Regions from separate parts of the Marinobacter sp. LV10R510-11A genome, predicted to be linked through region 2. Evidence: predicted binding sites of a transcription regulator. Region 2 holds the regulator's gene; each other region holds the start of a gene.

Region 1 (5,313 bases), 580 kb from region 2:
AAGCTGCGGAAGGCGAGCACTTTGTAGGTCACGGCGTATTTTCCCTAGATGGGCGGTTTCTTTATGCCACGGCTAGCCGCTACGAACCCGGGGAAGGCATAGTGGCTGTGTACGACAGCCATCATAACTATCAGCGGGTAAACACCTTTGAGCTAAACGGCGTAGGCCCGCACCAGCTCACCCTGCACCCGGATGGCCGAACGCTGATCGTCGGATTGGGCGGCATCCTGACCCACCCGGATTACGATCGCATCAAACTTAATCTAGATACCATGAAGCCCGCATTGGTTCTGGTGGACAGGCTCTCTGGTGAGACCCTTGGCCGGTTCCGGCCATCCCACCACCAACTCAGTACCCGGCATGTGGATGCAGCGCCAGACGGTACTATCTATGCTGCCTACCAATACCAGGGGCCGGCCCATGAACTGCCACCGTTAGTAGCGCGCTATCGAAACGGGCGCTATGAAGAGATCGACTTTGGTGAACCAGTGCACCGGGAACTGGGCAACTATATCGCGAGTATTGTCGCGCACCCGGAGAACGATCTAGTTGCGATTGCATCACCCATTGGTGGCACTGCACTGATCTTCGATAGCCGCTCTGGAAAGGTGGTTGAAAAAGCTTCTATAGCCGACTGTGCTGGCGTAGAAGCACTAGCTGGGGGTGACTTTCTGGTTTCATCCGGGCAAGGTAAACTTGTTCGAATGAGCCAAGGCAAACCGACAACCGAGATTGCCAGCATGTCAGTACAGTGGGATCACCATCTTGTCTGAAAAACATACTAATGCACAAACCGGAACGCTCGAACGCTCTGCTGACCGGCTATACAGCCTGATTGCGAACGAGGAAGACGCCCGGGTTTGCAAGGATATCCCGCCGGAAGCCTGCCATGCGGTGCCACGCAATTTCTTTCTGATTCTGGCAGCCAACATACTGACCAAACTGGGCGATCTTCTGATCAGCCCGAAAACGGTTCTGGCGTGGCTGATGACCGCGATAGGCGCACCAACGCTGGTAGCTTGGCTCGTTCCCATCCGGGAATCCGGCTCCATGGTGCCACAGATGATGATCGCCGCCTGGGTTCGTCGCAAACCCGTGCGCAAGTGGTTCTGGATTCTGGGTAGTTTTGGTCAGGCGGTAAGCGTTGTGGCCATGGCGGCCTCTGTCTGGTTTCTTGAAGGCTACACCGCAGGTGGCGGCATCATCGGCGCGCTGATTCTGTTTTCCCTGTCACGGGGTTTCTGCTCCGTGGCCATGAAAGACGTGCAAGGCAAATGCGTTCCGAAAACCCGCCGGGGCAGGCTCTCTGGCCTCGCCGCCACCATCGGCGGCACCGCCACTGTTATCCTGACGGTGTTACTGTTCTGGGAGCGAGGTGACCCGACTCTTGCTTTTTACAGCCTCGTATTTCTACTGGCGGCCGCACTTTGGGTTATTGCAGGGTTCCTGTTTGCGGGCGTGAAGGAGCACGAAGGTGAAACCGGCGGTGGTGGCAATGCCATCAATGAAGCCTTCAAAAGCCTATCGTTGCTGCGCGACGACGCGCCTTTTCGTCATTTTGTTATTACTCGCGCACTACTGCTATGCTCGGCTCTCGCCTCTCCGTACTTTGTGGTGCTGGCGCAGAAAGAATCGGATACGGCTTTAATGCTTGGTGTGTTTCTTTTGGCTAGTAGTCTAGCGAGCTCCGTATCCGCCAGTTTCTGGGGCTGGATGGCTGATTCGTCGAGCCGCCGGGTAATGATTCGCGGCGCAGCTATCGCCAGCGCGGTGTGCTTGGCTGTTGGTCTTACTGCCATGTTTGCTGGCACAGGCTTAGGCAACGGCTGGTTTTATCCTCTGGCTTTCTTTGTGCTTAGCATTGCCCATGCGGGTGTAAGGCTGGGCCGAAAAACCTATCTGGTGGATATGGCGGGAGGGAACAAACGCACAGACTATACGGCCGTCAGCAACACCGTCATCGGCTTCTTACTGCTTGCTACGGGCGGCTTCACTGCGCTGATCTCACTGATATCAGACGCCGCTGTTATTCTGGTGCTCGGGCTGATGGGGCTAGCCGGAACCTTTAGTGCCCTTCGATTAAAAGAGGTGACCGACGACTGACACGCCAGCCGTCGGGCAGATACTTCAGACAGGTGCCTTGCCATCATTCAGCGCCAGGGCGCCTTTTACAATTCGGTAGATCACCCAGATCGAGATGCCCAGAAGAATGAACCACCCGACAATCAGAAAGGTGGTCACAACACCAATAACCGTCCACAACAACCCTATCCAGAAGGTGCGGATCTGCCAGCGAAAGTGCGGCTCCACCCAGGTGCCGCGAACATCATCCTGCTTTACGTAATTGATTATCACGCCAACCAGCCCGGTGATACCCCCCAGAAAAAACGACAGCCCCTGAAGGATATAAACCACCACGGCGAGGTTTCGCGCGGGATCGGCGCGGCGTGATAACTCGTTCGCTTGAGCGTCGGCAGGAATGAAATCCGAGTCAGCCAAGGCACATCTCCTTTTTCAATATGAGCCTAAAGTCTAACACAGGCCTTGGCGCTGACTTCCCGCGCGCACGATCAGTGATTGTCCGGACGGTATCCAAGCCGGAAGCCACCCCATTGCCGGCCATTCACATAAACTGGAACAGAGAGATCGTGCATTATTTCGCCTGTATCTCGGCGATAGGTTTGCAGCAGCATATCCTCAGTGTGGCTTCCGCATCGGATTCCCGTGCGATCATTAAACAGCCGCTTGCTACGGCTGCGCACAAGATCCGCCTCAGCATCGCCGGTAGGCGCGTGAGCAAATTCCTGATTGTGGGTCGGAATATAGCCATCCGGCGCCGCCACAATCGCAAACACCAGAGCCGCGTGCGAGCTCTTCACTTTCTCCTGAACCACTGGCAAAAACCGATCAGTAAAGGCGTCAAAGCTGCTTGAATACTTAGTGGGCTGGGTGTTGGGGATGGGCTTTCTCGATTTATCGAACAGGGCATTTTCAGTCAGTTTGCCATCGCGGATGGCCTGCCCAAAGATCTGGCCGATCTGCTCTGCCCCAGCGCGCGCCTGATCGTAGAAGAATCTGTGATAGCTGGAGCCACTGTTCCGTGCGAACGCCGCATTAGCCACTTCTGCAAGCTCCATCAGTGTGGCTGCCTGCTCCGCCAGCGAAACAACACTGGTATCGCTTTCAGAGATCTGGTCCCTTACGGTTTCGATAGCCGAGAATACGTGAGTCAGGCTGACTTCGTTGTTTTGATCAATCTCCGCAATACGGGCGATTTGTTGCTGAACGCGATCAGACTGGTCACGTATCTGATCAAGCCGCTCTCCTACGGTTTCTACCGACGCAAGGCCCTCCTCAACGCTGCGGGCAAGATCTTCAATACGGGTAACGATCAATGCGGTATCGGAACGAACCTCCTGCAGCGTTTTCGCTACTTCGCCAGTCGCTTGAGCGGTGCGACCAGCCAGTTGCCGGACTTCATCAGCAACCACTGCAAAGCCTCGCCCCTGATCTCCGGCCCGGGCGGCTTCAATGGCCGCATTAAGCGCCAGCAGGTTCGTCTGCTCTGCAATGCCTTGAATGGTGGTGGTCACCCCCTGAATTTTGTTCGATTTGTCATTAAGCTCCTGGATCAGACGCAGGTTTTCCCCTGATTGCTGATGCACTACGCGTATGCTGTCAATCGCTGTGGTGAGTGCCTCGCGCCCCTCGGTGCTGGCTTGCCGGTTCTGCAAGGCCATGGTGGCAGCATCGCTAGCTTGTTGTGAGGATTCCCTTACGGTTTCGGTAATCTGTCCCGCGTAATCGGCCATTTGTGCGGTTTCCTGAACCTGAAGATCCAGCTGTAATTTGAGCTGGTCTGCAGCGTAGGAAACCTGCGCAGCAGAAATGGCATTTTTATCAGCACTTCCAGAAAGTGCCTCTACCAACGCCCTGCCTGATCGTGCGTCGGCAAGCAGCTGCTCACACTTGGATCGTAGAGGGTGATTTTCGTCCAGCGTTCCATTATTCAACCCGTCCAGCCCGCGATCAACTGGCTCCAGAACCCTCACAATCAGGAACGCTGCCGCAGCCACAAGGCCAATGACCAGACCGATAGACAGTGATGCCGGATCCAGACCTAACAAGGGCGCCACCAACACACTGGCAACCGCAAGAACAATTGCAATTGCGCTGCCCCAAAAAACCGTTACGCGATCAAGCAACCCCATAAAAACCTCGTTGTTGTTATCATTTCTGCTCGTAGTTTTTGTTATGTCTGATAGCCAAACGGTTATCCAGCCAGTTTAGAGACTAGAGAGTTGAAGCGGATTAATAACTTATACTTAAGTAGATTTACCTAACTTAACGGCCAGGTTGAGCGATTCTTAAACAAAAAAACCGCAAACCCGATGCCCCTTTATGATCAGGCCACCAGGTTTACGGTTTTCTGCAAGGCTAGCCTAAAGCTCAGGCGCCAATCACACCCTTGTCGTCGCGGGTAACGATGACGGTTGCGTCTCGGGGGTGGTCGCCTTCGTTACCAAAGGGCCAGTCTTTTTTGGGATGCTGGATATTTACAAACATGGTTCTAACATCCGGCGTGGTTACAACTCCGGTTACCTCACAGCCCTGCGGCCCCACGAAGAAGCGCCTAATATCCCGGGTTTTGGGGTTGGCCGCGAGCATCATGTTGTTCTGATACGGTGGCGCATCAGAGCCATCTGTCTGGATCCAGAGGCGGCCATTGTAGTCAAACCACAAGCCATCCGGGCTATTGAAGATGTTGTCGTCAGTCAGCGATACAACAACTTCGCCATCCGCCACCGTTTCTGTTCCCTGCGTTCCAGCAAACACAAAGATATCCCACTGGAACCCAGTTGCGGCGAAATCGTTGTCGCCTTCGCTCCAGCGAATAATGTGGCCCGTGCGGTTTTCTGCATTGGGGTTCGCAGCATCAACCTGTTCTTCCGTGCGCTTGGAGTTGTTGGTCAGGGTGAAATAGACCTCACCTGTGTTCGGGTCAACCGCTCCCCACTCCGGGCGATCCATAGGAGTCGCTCCTGCGATATCGGCTGCCAGGCGTGTATTCAGAAGAACATCCGCCTGATTTTCAAAACCCTCAAACTGCACATCACCCACCAATGAACCCTGTGCCGTTTCCACACTGGCCGCAAAGGCCGGGTCATCAAGGGTCAAAGGCAGCCAGTCGCCAGATCCGTCCTCATTAAAACGCGCGACATACAAGGTGCCTTCATCCAGCAAATAGCCGCTGGCAGTTGCTGCGTAATAAGGCCTTGAGGATACAAATTTGTAGATATATTCAAAGCGCGA
Region 2 (5,313 bases):
TAACTCTAGGCGAATCTCTGGGCTTTGTGATGGAAACCGGGTTGCCGGTGGCTTATTACACAGATGGGCAGAAGATCCCGGGAGATCTGCATCATGCTGAAGCTGTTCCGCTTGTACGCTTGGCGGTCGAGCGCCTGAAAATGCTTCAGCAACAGGCAGCTGCACAGAGAGTGCCTGGCACAGAGCGCCCGCGCGAAATGGCCTAAGGCTCTGAATATCGAAGTTATACCCGGCTATAAATGAAATCCGGCTAAACGTGGCAAGAGATAATAAATAGTATGAGCAAAGCACATCCGGTACAGGTAATAGCGGTTTCCGGCGGCAAAGGCGGGGTTGGCAAGAGTAATATTTCGGTCAACCTTGGCATCGCTCTGGCCCAGAAGGGTCGTCGTGTTGTTTTGCTCGATGCCGACCTTGGTCTTGGTAACCTTGATGTGCTGCTTGGCGTCACGGCTAACAACACCCTGCAGGATGTCCTAGCGGGCAAATGCGATCTCAGGGACGTTCTGGTGGATGGGCCGTGTGGCATCAAGATTGTTCCGGCTTCGTCCGGCACTCAGCGTATGACTCAGCTCAGCTCCATGGAACACGCGGGGCTGATCAACGCGTTCAGCGAACTGGGTGATCAAATCGATGTGTTGATTGTAGATACCGCTGCCGGTATTTCAGAGTCGGTTGTGAGCTTTCTGCGGGCCTCTCAAGAACTGCTGCTGGTGGTTTGCGATGAGCCAACATCCATTACCGACGCCTACGCCCTCATTAAATTGATGAATCGTGACTACGGCACCCACCGCTTCCGCATCCTTGCCAACCAGGTGGGCAATGAGCAGGAAGGCCGCCATCTATTTGAAAAACTTACCCGAGTGACTGAGCGCTTCCTAGATGTGGCATTACAGTATGTGGGTATGGTGCCTTACGACGAAGCTGTGAAGAAAGCGGTTCAGCGCCAGAGGGCGGTGCTGGATGCTTATCCCCGGGCCAAAGCCTCACTTGCGATCAAAGCGTTGGCTGACAAGGTTGAGAGCTGGCCGCTGCCTTCATCTCCCCGCGGACACTTAGAGTTTTTTGTGGAGCGGCTCGTCGAAGTCTGAAACGGATCCCGTCAAACAAAACCGGATGCATGACATTGGCGAAAAACCTGGGAATCTACCACCAGTCAGGCGTGAAAAGTCCCTCAGAGCTCATTGAGACGCACGCGCTCCTGGTCAAGAAAATTGCGCTCCATCTTTTGGCGCGGCTGCCGGCTTCGGTACAGCTAGACGACCTAATGCAGGCTGGAATGATCGGGCTGCTAGAAGCCGCCCAACGCTACAGCGCAACCAAAGGCGCAACCTTTGAAACCTATGCTGGCATACGCATTCGTGGTGCCATGGTGGATGAAATTCGTAAAGGCGACTGGGTCCCACGCTCCGTTCACCGGAATGCACGTCGTGTAGCCCGCGCTATCAAGGCTGTTGAGGATCGCGAAGGCCGTGAAGCCCAGGACGTAGAAGTGGCCGAAGAGCTCGACATGGAGCTTTCTGAATACCATGCCACTCTGTCCGATACTAACAGTGGGCGACTTTTTAGCCTTGATGAGCTCAATGAATCCGGAGAGCTGCCGATACAAGAATTAGAGACCAGTGATAATCCGTTGGATGACCTGTCTTCTGATGCATTTAGAAGCAGTCTAGCTGCCGCAATAGAGCAGCTTCCAGAGCGGGAAAAGCTTGTACTGAGCTTGTATTACCAGGAAGAACTGAACCTCAAGGAAATTGGCGCAGTGCTTGGCGTCAGTGAAAGCAGAGTCAGCCAGATACACAGCCAAGCGGCGTTGCGGCTGCGTGGCCGGCTTTCGGAATGGCGCAACGAAACTGACAGCTAACGGATGTTACTAACTGGAGGTCCCTTTGGACAAGAACATGAAAATTCTCATTGTGGACGACTTCTCCACAATGCGACGGATTATTAAGAACCTGCTCCGTGATCTGGGCTTCACCAACGTTGATGAAGCGGATGACGGCAATACCGCTTTGCCCATGCTTAAAAGCGGTAAGTACGATTTCTTGGTGACAGATTGGAACATGCCCGGAATGTCCGGTTTTGATCTGCTCAAAGCGGTGCGGGCTGATGAAAATCTGAAAACCCTCCCTGTCTTGATGGTTACCGCCGAAGCCAAACGCGATCAGATTGTGGCCGCTGCTCAAGCTGGCGTGAATGGCTATGTTGTAAAGCCTTTTACGGCCGCCGTTCTCAAAGATAAAATCGAGAAAATCTTTGAGCGAATCCAGTAAACAGCTATCGGACGGCTCGTATGAGTGATGACAAGAAAGACCACCGAGGTCTTGAGACAGAGGTAACTGAAAAGCTCCGGCAGCAGGCTGCAGAGCTCGTGAAAAGCGTTGAAAGCGGGGATTATGCCCGCTCCATGAGCCTGATCAATGAGCTGAGCGACGTCAGAGACCAAAGTCTTTATCGCGAAGTTGGCCGCCTGACCCGAACACTGCATGAGGCAATCCGCAACTTCCAGATAGTTCCGCGCAGCCAAGAGCAGAAAGAAGTTTTGTCGGTGATGACAGACGCGTCAGACAGGTTGGCATACGTTGTTCAAATGACTGGCCAGGCTGCCAATCGCACCATGGATCTGGTTGAAGAAAGCATGCCACTGGCCCACGTAGTGCGCGACGAAGCGACTTCATTAAGGGAAGAATGGCAGCGCCTGCGTCGTCGCGAGATGCAGCCAGCTGAATTCCGTGAACTTTATGGGCGTATCGACGCGTTTTTTCTGAGCGTCACTAAGGATGCGGACACTATTTACAGCAGCCTGTCCGAGATTCTGTTGGCGCAGGATTTCCAAGATCTGACAGGCCAAGTGATTCAGCGCGTTACTGCGCTGGTAAAAGAAGTGGAAGAGCAGATGCTCAGCCTAGTGGTCATGGCCAGCCATGTTGATCAGCTCACCGGCACGGTGCATCAGATTGATAGCCACGAAGTGTCTGCCGAGCAGGGTGTAGGGCCTCAGATGAAGGCTGAAGAGCGTGAAGATGTAGTCTCGGGACAAAACGACGTAGACGACCTGTTGTCCAGTCTCGGTTTCTGAATATATGAGGTTAACCCATGGCGTTTGATGCCGATGATGAGATCCTGCAGGACTTCCTTGTAGAAGCCGGGGAGATTATCGAGAAGCTGTCTGAACAGCTTGTTGATCTTGAACAACATCCGGATGACAGCGATCTGCTGAACGCCATATTTCGTGGGTTTCATACCGTAAAGGGTGGAGCAGGCTTTCTGCAGCTGGATGCGCTGGTTAGCTGCTGCCATTCAGCCGAGAACGTGTTCGACATCCTGCGCAATCATAAGCGTGCGGTGGATTCGGAGCTAATGGACGTTGTTCTGGAAGTTCTGGATCACGTGAAGGCTATGTTTGATCAGGTGCGTACTGGTGAAGAGCTTGTCGCCGCGCCTGACGAGTTGATTGCCGCATTAGATGCCCTTGCCCAGCCCCAGGCTGCCGCCGCTGAACCTACCGACACCCCTGAGCCAAGTGAAGATGCTCAGGACGGCGGCGATATTACCGACGACGAATTTGAGCAACTGCTGGATGCCCTCCATGGAGAAGCGCCTATTTCCGGGGCTGGCAAGAGCCCGGCGACCGAACAACCTGCGGGCAATAACGACGGGGCTGGCAGTGATTCCGGTGATGACATCACCGATGATGAGTTTGAAGCTCTACTGGATGAACTGCACGGCAAAGGCAAGTTTGCGGCGCAAGCGGCTGCCGACGAAAATACCAAAGCCACAGAGGCCGCTAAACCGGCCGCGGGCAGTGATGGCGAGCTGATCACCGACGACGAATTTGAAAACCTGTTGGACGAGCTTCATGGCAAGGGCGGAAGCCCTACAACTGAAGATTCCGGTAGCAAACCTGCGAATCCTCCGCCGCAGAAAGCTAAACCCGCGAAGGCCGAGCCTGAGAAAAAGGTTGAAGTAAAACCAGCGGCGAAAGCACCCGCCAGAGAGTCAGCGCCAGCGGCGGAAACGACCGTACGCGTCGATACCAAACGCCTAGACGACATCATGAACATGGTGGGTGAGCTGGTATTGGTGCGTAACCGGCTCCAGCGCCTTGGCTCCGACAGTGAAGACGAGCACATGCACAAGGCGGTTTCCAGCCTGGATGTGGTGACCACGGATCTTCAGGCTGCGGTCATGCAGACCCGGATGCAGCCAATCAAGAAGGTATTCGGCCGCTTCCCGCGTGTTGTTCGCGATCTTGCCCGGAGCTTGAAAAAAGAAGTGGCCTTGGTTATGCACGGGGAGGATACGGATCTCGACAAAAACCTCGTCGAGGCCCTTTCAGACCCACTCGTTCACTTGGTTCGCAACTCTGTCGATCACGGTATTGAAGCACCGGATGTACGCGAAAAAGCCGGCAAGCCGCGGCAGGGTACGGTTACCCTTTCTGCAGAACAGGAAGGGGATCATATTCTTCTGTCCATCGATGACGATGGCGCTGGCATGGACCCCGAAGTGCTACGCCGTAAAGCGGTAGAGAAAGGGATTTACGATCAAGATGCCGCTGACCGCCTCACCGAGACAGAGTGTTTCAATCTAATTTTCGCTGCTGGCTTCTCCACCAAGGAGCAGATTTCTGACGTCTCGGGTCGGGGCGTAGGCATGGATGTGGTGAAAACCAAAATCAACCAGCTCAACGGCCAGCTCAGCATTGTTTCAGCCTTGGGGAAGGGCTCTCGCATCATCATTAAAGTGCCTCTGACTCTGGCTATTATGCCAACGCTGATGATTATGTTGGGTGATCAGTCTTTCGCGCTGCCACTGGTGAGCGTGGTGGAGATTTTCCACTTGGATCTGACTCGCACCAACATTGTGGATGGCCGCGAGTGTGTTGTTGTGCGCGACAAGGTGTTTCCACTGTTCCATGTAAAACGCTGGTTGATTAAGGGTTCTACGGACACGGGCAACACTAAAAACGGGCATGTTGTCATTGTTTCCATGGGGACTCGCCAGGTTGGTTTTGTTGTAGATCAGTTGGTTGGCCAGGAAGAAGTGGTGATTAAGCCGCTTGGTCGGGGGCTTCAGGGAACGCCGGGTATGGCTGGCGCGACGATTACCGGCGATGGCCGTATTGCACTTATTATTGATGTTCCTAGTCTGCTGCAGCATTACAGTTGAGAGCTTTCTGTTAAGGCTGAAAGCTCTCTATTAAAGCGGAGCTCTGAGGGACAAAGGATTTTCGATAGGAGAAACGGATGACAGTGTCTGTCCTGGTCGTTGACGATTCAGGGTTCTTTCGCAAACGGCTGACGGAGATAC
Region 3 (5,313 bases), 200 kb from region 2:
CACGCCCAGCTGATAAAGACGCAAGCTCGGAGGCATTCCTGCCTTCGGCCTGAGATGACGACAGTGCCCGAGCCGGAACCGCCTCGCCGGAGCGAGCCAGTTTCAGATCCGTACTGTTCAGGGTAACGTCATTCATAGCTTACCTCACTGTACTGAAACGGCGTAAAGCCGAAGCCCGAAGGCTTCGACTGTTATCCGCTAACCTCTTACTGAAGCAGCGACAGAACCTGCTGAGGACGAGCGTTGGCCTGTGCCAGAACCGAAATACCGGCTTGTTGCAGTACCTGGGACTTAGCCAGCGCCGCAGTTTCTGAAGCGAAGTCGGCGTCCAAGATGCGGCTATTGGCGGCGCTGAGGTTCTCTACTGAGGTACTCAGGTTCGCGATGGTAGATTCGAAGCGGTTCTGGACCGCACCGAGCTCAGAGCGGAACTCGTTCACCTGGTTGATCGCAAAATCAATCGCCACCAGCGCCTCATCAGAACCACCACGGGTGCTGATATCCAGACTGTTGAGCGATATATCTGAGCTCGCATCCGTGGTAACGTTCTGGTTGACCTCAACAGTCGCCGCGTTGTCGTCAATATCGGTAGTGATCGAAGCTGTAAAGCTCTCGCCCTTGGCTGACGCAAACACAATCTCGTCACCCTCAGCACTCAGGAATCCTGAAACACCGGTATTCTTCGTTTCAGCATTAACCTGCGCTACGACGTCCCGAAGGCTACTTGCGTCATCGACGTCAAAAGCTGTGCCCCCCACATTCAGGCTAAAAGAAACGGTATCACCTGCCTCAAACTTTGTGGCAATAGTTACGTCCTCAGCCGCTTTCAAAGAGCTCAAGCTACTTCCAACAGATTTATCTGGGGTTCCGCCATCGCTGATTGTGAAGTTTGTAATATCGTACGTAGTACCGCCGGCATTGGCATTTGTGAACTGAATGTCGTTGGTGTCTTCCTGAACCGTCAAGTCGGAACCTATAGCTCCCTCAGCCGCACTCCCGAGTTGGCTATTGATCTCCGCGACAATGGCAGCCGGATCATTTGTTCCAGCGGATAACGAGAAGCTTATAGTTTCCGTTGCACCACCACTCCCGATGATGTCGAAGCTGCCTGTAACGCCATCATCTTTTTTTGCCAGGTTCGAAAGATCGACACCAACGCTTGCAGGTGTGGTTTGTGCCAGCGTAGAGATGCTGCCAGTTTCAGTGATTTGATCACCTGACGCATCCGTGATCGAAAAACCACTTAAATCCACGGCTGTGGTTGTCGGATTGCTGATAGTCAGCGAGTTCCCATCATCTGAAGCAGTGACGGTTGCCTGATCGAGACCAGTTTCTTTTCGGATCTCAACTTGGAGGGCATCAGCCAAAGCGGCTGCAGGGCTTGGGGTACCTGCTGAATAGTCGCTAGTCACGCCACTGAGATCCGTTGCTCCAGCTCCCACCGTGCCTGCAACAGTGACCGTATCCGTCAAATCCAGGGATGAAATATCCAGAAGCGTCTCGCCCGCATCACCGGCACCTAGCACGTCTGTAGACAGCCCGCTGGTCTGGGAAATAGTGGCTCCCAGCTCGCTGCCTTTGGAATTCAGGCCATCAACTGAAATGGTTTCACCGGCGTTAGCACCCACCTGAAAAGCTTGAGTGCCAAAGGTACCATCAAGGACTTTCAGCCCGTTAAAGGACGTTTGGCTGGCAATGCGGTTAACTTCCTGAATACGCTGATCCACTTCGTTGTTCAGAGCGTCGCGGTCTGAATCACTGTTGGTTGCGTTAGCAGACTGAACCGACAGTTCCCGTATACGCTGCAGGTTGTTGGTGATCTCGTCGAGTGCACCCTCAGCGGTTTGCGCCAGAGAAATGCCGTCGTTCGAGTTACGAGTTGCAACGTTCAAACCGGAAATCTGTGACTGAAAACGAGTAGAGATCGCCAGACCAGCCGCATCGTCTTTGGCCGAGTTAATTCGCAGACCAGAAGACAAACGCTCCAGCGCCTGATCGTTCATGCCCTGAGACTTGGTCAGCTGGTTTTGGGCCATTAGTGAGGCTACGTTGGTGTTGATTCCGAGAGCCATGGTGATTCTCCTTCGACTGTAAGTCGTTATTTCATGGAAGAGGTCTGGCGTTCTCTTTTTGGTTTGGAGCGCCGCCCTGTTATTTCTCTTAACGGCGCCCCCTGCGGATCCTTTAGAAAAAAATATCAGGCTTTTGTAAAGGAATGTAAGCGCCAGTCACTCGCCGCGGTAATCCCCTCCTCCGAAACCTCACACCATGCTTCGTTCCTGAATTGTAGTGGTTCAACGCTACGCAACCGCTGCAAAAATCCCTTTGAGTTCCTGGATAGAGGCAGGCTGCCTCTCCATTAACACCTCTTCGTTGATCAACAGAATCACGCTCTTTATCAAATCTGTAGTGTTTTCGATATGCGCGGTCGTTTTGAGCTTGTTAATGTCTTCTGTAATTTTCCGGCCTTTCAGGGAAAGCCGCTTTTCAGCCTTGCCCTGTGCAAGCTCACTTTTCAGAAGAGCCGGAAGCTTGCTGGCTTTTTTTGGATCATAGGCAAGCTTGTGGATATAGTACTTCATCAAACTCGGTACAAAATCCGACGTACCGCCCAATTCAAAAGCTGCAAGACTGAGGATGTCCAGCATGTGGGCCGGCAATCTGCTTTCTACAGCTTTTCGTTGAGCATCTAACTGCGCCTTAATCGCTGGGGTGGATTGATGTGGTAGCAGGCACACCTGGTCGCACTGATCGCAAACACCCACTAGCGCCTTTTTTACAACTCCGCTGCCGTCACTTAAAGGCACATCCCGCAACCTGAAAGTTGCATTCTGGATTGAGCCGCAATGCTCACAGATGGCCTGTTTTGAATCGCCAACTTTGAAAATTTTCATAATGCCACCTTAGTGATGCACGCTGATGAAGACACTGTCAGGTTCCAAAAAATACCACTTGATATACCAATCCGCGCCGTACGACCTAGTTCTAATCACATGAACATCTACGCTGGCGACTGTATGGTGCGGGCTGCAACGATAATCTGTACCGCGAGCCCTGCCGATCACAGCTGCAACTTCGTCAAGCGTAACTTCACCCGTTGCAAGCAGGTTTTTAATATCGATATTCGCTCTCTCAGCGTGCAAGACCGCTCCCCTATCCAAACACGCCAATACACTGGCTTTAACATCCTTGAAACCCAAATCATACCTCCATTGTACGATAACTGGCGTACACTTCAACTTGCATTTATTTGTCAGCGAAAAATAACAGAAAGCGGCAATCCATTTCCTGTTTGACGCGACTAAAAACTGGCACCTGCTTTCCAATACTCTTTTCCCCATTCAACATAGTTGCATAGAAACAAACACTTATAGGATTTTTTGGAAAGCTGGCACACACTTCGCTTTACTCTCCCTCAAACGGTCATTTAACGATTCTTTGCCGGTATGCTGCCAAAATCTATACGAGCAGCGTGGCCCGGCACCTCTGAGTAGGGAGATTAGATATGCCTCAGGTCATTAACACCAACATTGCCTCACTGAACGCACAGCGTAACTTGAACGCTTCACAGACTCAGGCGAATACGGCTCTGGAGCGTTTGTCTTCTGGCTTGCGCATCAACTCCGCCAAAGACGATGCCGCCGGCCTCGCGATTTCTGAACGGTTCCAATCCCAGATCTCCGGCCTTAACCAGGCTCAGCGGAATGCAAACGATGGCATTTCCTTGGCGCAAACGGCTGAAGGGGCCATGAATGAGATCACCAACAACCTGCAGCGCATTCGTGAATTGGCGGTGCAGTCTGCCAACGCTACGAACAGCATTTCTGACAGGCAAGCGCTGAACCAAGAGGTACAGCAGCGGATTGAAGAGATCAATCGGATTGCCAGCCAAACCTCGTTTAACGGACTCAAGGTATTGGATGGCACGTTTGCAACTCAAACCTTTCAGGTTGGAGCAAACACCGGAGAGACCATCGCTCTAAGTGGCCTTGACTCTCGTGGAAGTCAGATCGGGTCTGTGCTGAAAGAAACCAGCAGCCTTGGTGGTTTTGTAGTTGGCCCTGGCGAGGCATCCTCAACACGGTTTGATGTGTCCAGCTTTGCTTTTGATGGCGCTGAAGATATTGGAGGTACCATCGAACTGAATGGCGTCAGCCTAACTATTGCCGCCACCGGCCCTGGCGGTGCCCAAGCATTGGGTACCGCCATCCAAGATAAAATTGATGCGGCTGCTCTGGCCGACGTAGACGATGCCGCTGCAAAACTGGAGGGCATTAAAGTCACTGGCGATAATGCTACCGGGGAGTTGACGTTCAGTAATGCCAATAACGAAACGATCGATGCGGATTTTAATCTGCTAGCGGATGGCATTACTCAACCAACGATTGCAAGTGTGACTGCAATTGATAACGCAGTTAAACCCGCTTACACCGTAGGGAATGCAACAGCTATTGAAGGTGCTACGGGCGGGGGAACTCTCACGTTTACAGTCGGTGGAACTCTTGCGGATGGCACTGTTGTAGATCAAGCGGTCACGGTGGACATCGCAGAGGGCGACAATGCTGCCGCTCAGTTCGCGGCTATTAACAGCTCTCTCTCTGGGGCTGGCAACAATCCTGGCGGACTTACGTTTAGTGAAAGTGGTGGTGCTGTGCAGGTCGCAGCGGCTGCCGCCGGAGATGCGATCACATTGGGCGATATTCAATTTGTTGGGAATGAGGATCTAGGAAAGCTCGTCTCAGGCAATACCCCGGATACCCTGACCGCCGCACCCGATATAACACTGGCTGACCAATTCACTGATGGCAAAGCTTACGACGTTAATGTCGATATCAACGGAGAGCTCTATTCCTTTGAAAAAATGACATCTCTTAACGACATCGTTAGCCAGATTAATTCCAAATCAAACGAAACAGGCATTAATGCCAATCTCAACGCTAACAACGATGAGATTATATTTTCAACGCAATTTGGCGAACCGTTTACCGTCAATATTCAAACGGACTTTGATGGAAATGGGACGTTTGACCCTGCAACAGAGACCGTTCAGTCTATGGTTGCATCGGTCGAAAATGACACGAAATCGATGAACGATATCGACATTTCAACTTCGAAGGGCGCCGATATTGCCATGATCGCAGTTGATCTCGCCATCGATACCATCAACGGCTTCCGCGCCGAACTCGGTGCAGTCCAGAATCGCTTCGAGTCCACCATCGCAAACCTGGCAACAACCTCAGAAAACCTCTCAGCCGCCAACAGCCGAATCCGCGATGCGGACTTTGCGGCGGAATCCGCCGAACTGGCGCGCAC

The links. Region 2 encodes FliA, which starts transcription of late flagellar genes. Its sites were predicted from a motif close to CTAAAGTTTNNNNNNNNNNNGCCGNTAA; they were not measured.
Region 1: a site for FliA is predicted at 4,345-4,372, ahead of CPH80_RS20370 (methyl-accepting chemotaxis protein). Genes of this name have one in related genera too.
Region 3: a site for FliA is predicted at 2,161-2,188, ahead of CPH80_RS23120 (flagellin). Genes of this name have one in related genera too.

What each region holds. Positions count from the first base shown of each region.
Region 1 covers NZ_LT907980.1:4,214,926-4,220,238, reverse strand. Annotated here, with positions in the region: gene CPH80_RS20385 (DUF1513 domain-containing protein) at 1-773, shown strand, start outside; gene CPH80_RS20380 (MFS transporter) at 766-2,103, shown strand; gene CPH80_RS20375 (DUF4870 family protein) at 2,128-2,499, opposite strand; gene CPH80_RS20370 (methyl-accepting chemotaxis protein) at 2,571-4,211, opposite strand; gene CPH80_RS20365 (PhoX family protein) at 4,450-5,313, opposite strand, start outside.
Region 2 covers NZ_LT907980.1:356,638-361,950, forward strand. Annotated here, with positions in the region: gene flhF (flagellar biosynthesis protein FlhF) at 1-206, shown strand, start outside; gene CPH80_RS01810 (MinD/ParA family protein) at 279-1,091, shown strand; gene CPH80_RS01815 (RNA polymerase sigma factor FliA) at 1,121-1,864, shown strand; gene cheY (chemotaxis response regulator CheY) at 1,890-2,273, shown strand; gene CPH80_RS01825 (protein phosphatase CheZ) at 2,294-3,079, shown strand; gene CPH80_RS01830 (chemotaxis protein CheA) at 3,097-5,172, shown strand; gene CPH80_RS01835 (protein-glutamate methylesterase/protein-glutamine glutaminase) at 5,250-5,313, shown strand, end outside.
Region 3 covers NZ_LT907980.1:157,061-162,373, reverse strand. Annotated here, with positions in the region: gene CPH80_RS00975 (flagellar protein FlaG) at 1-136, opposite strand, end outside; gene CPH80_RS23120 (flagellin) at 207-2,072, opposite strand; gene CPH80_RS00965 (hypothetical protein) at 2,301-2,894, opposite strand; gene CPH80_RS23115 (flagellin) at 3,506-5,313, shown strand, end outside.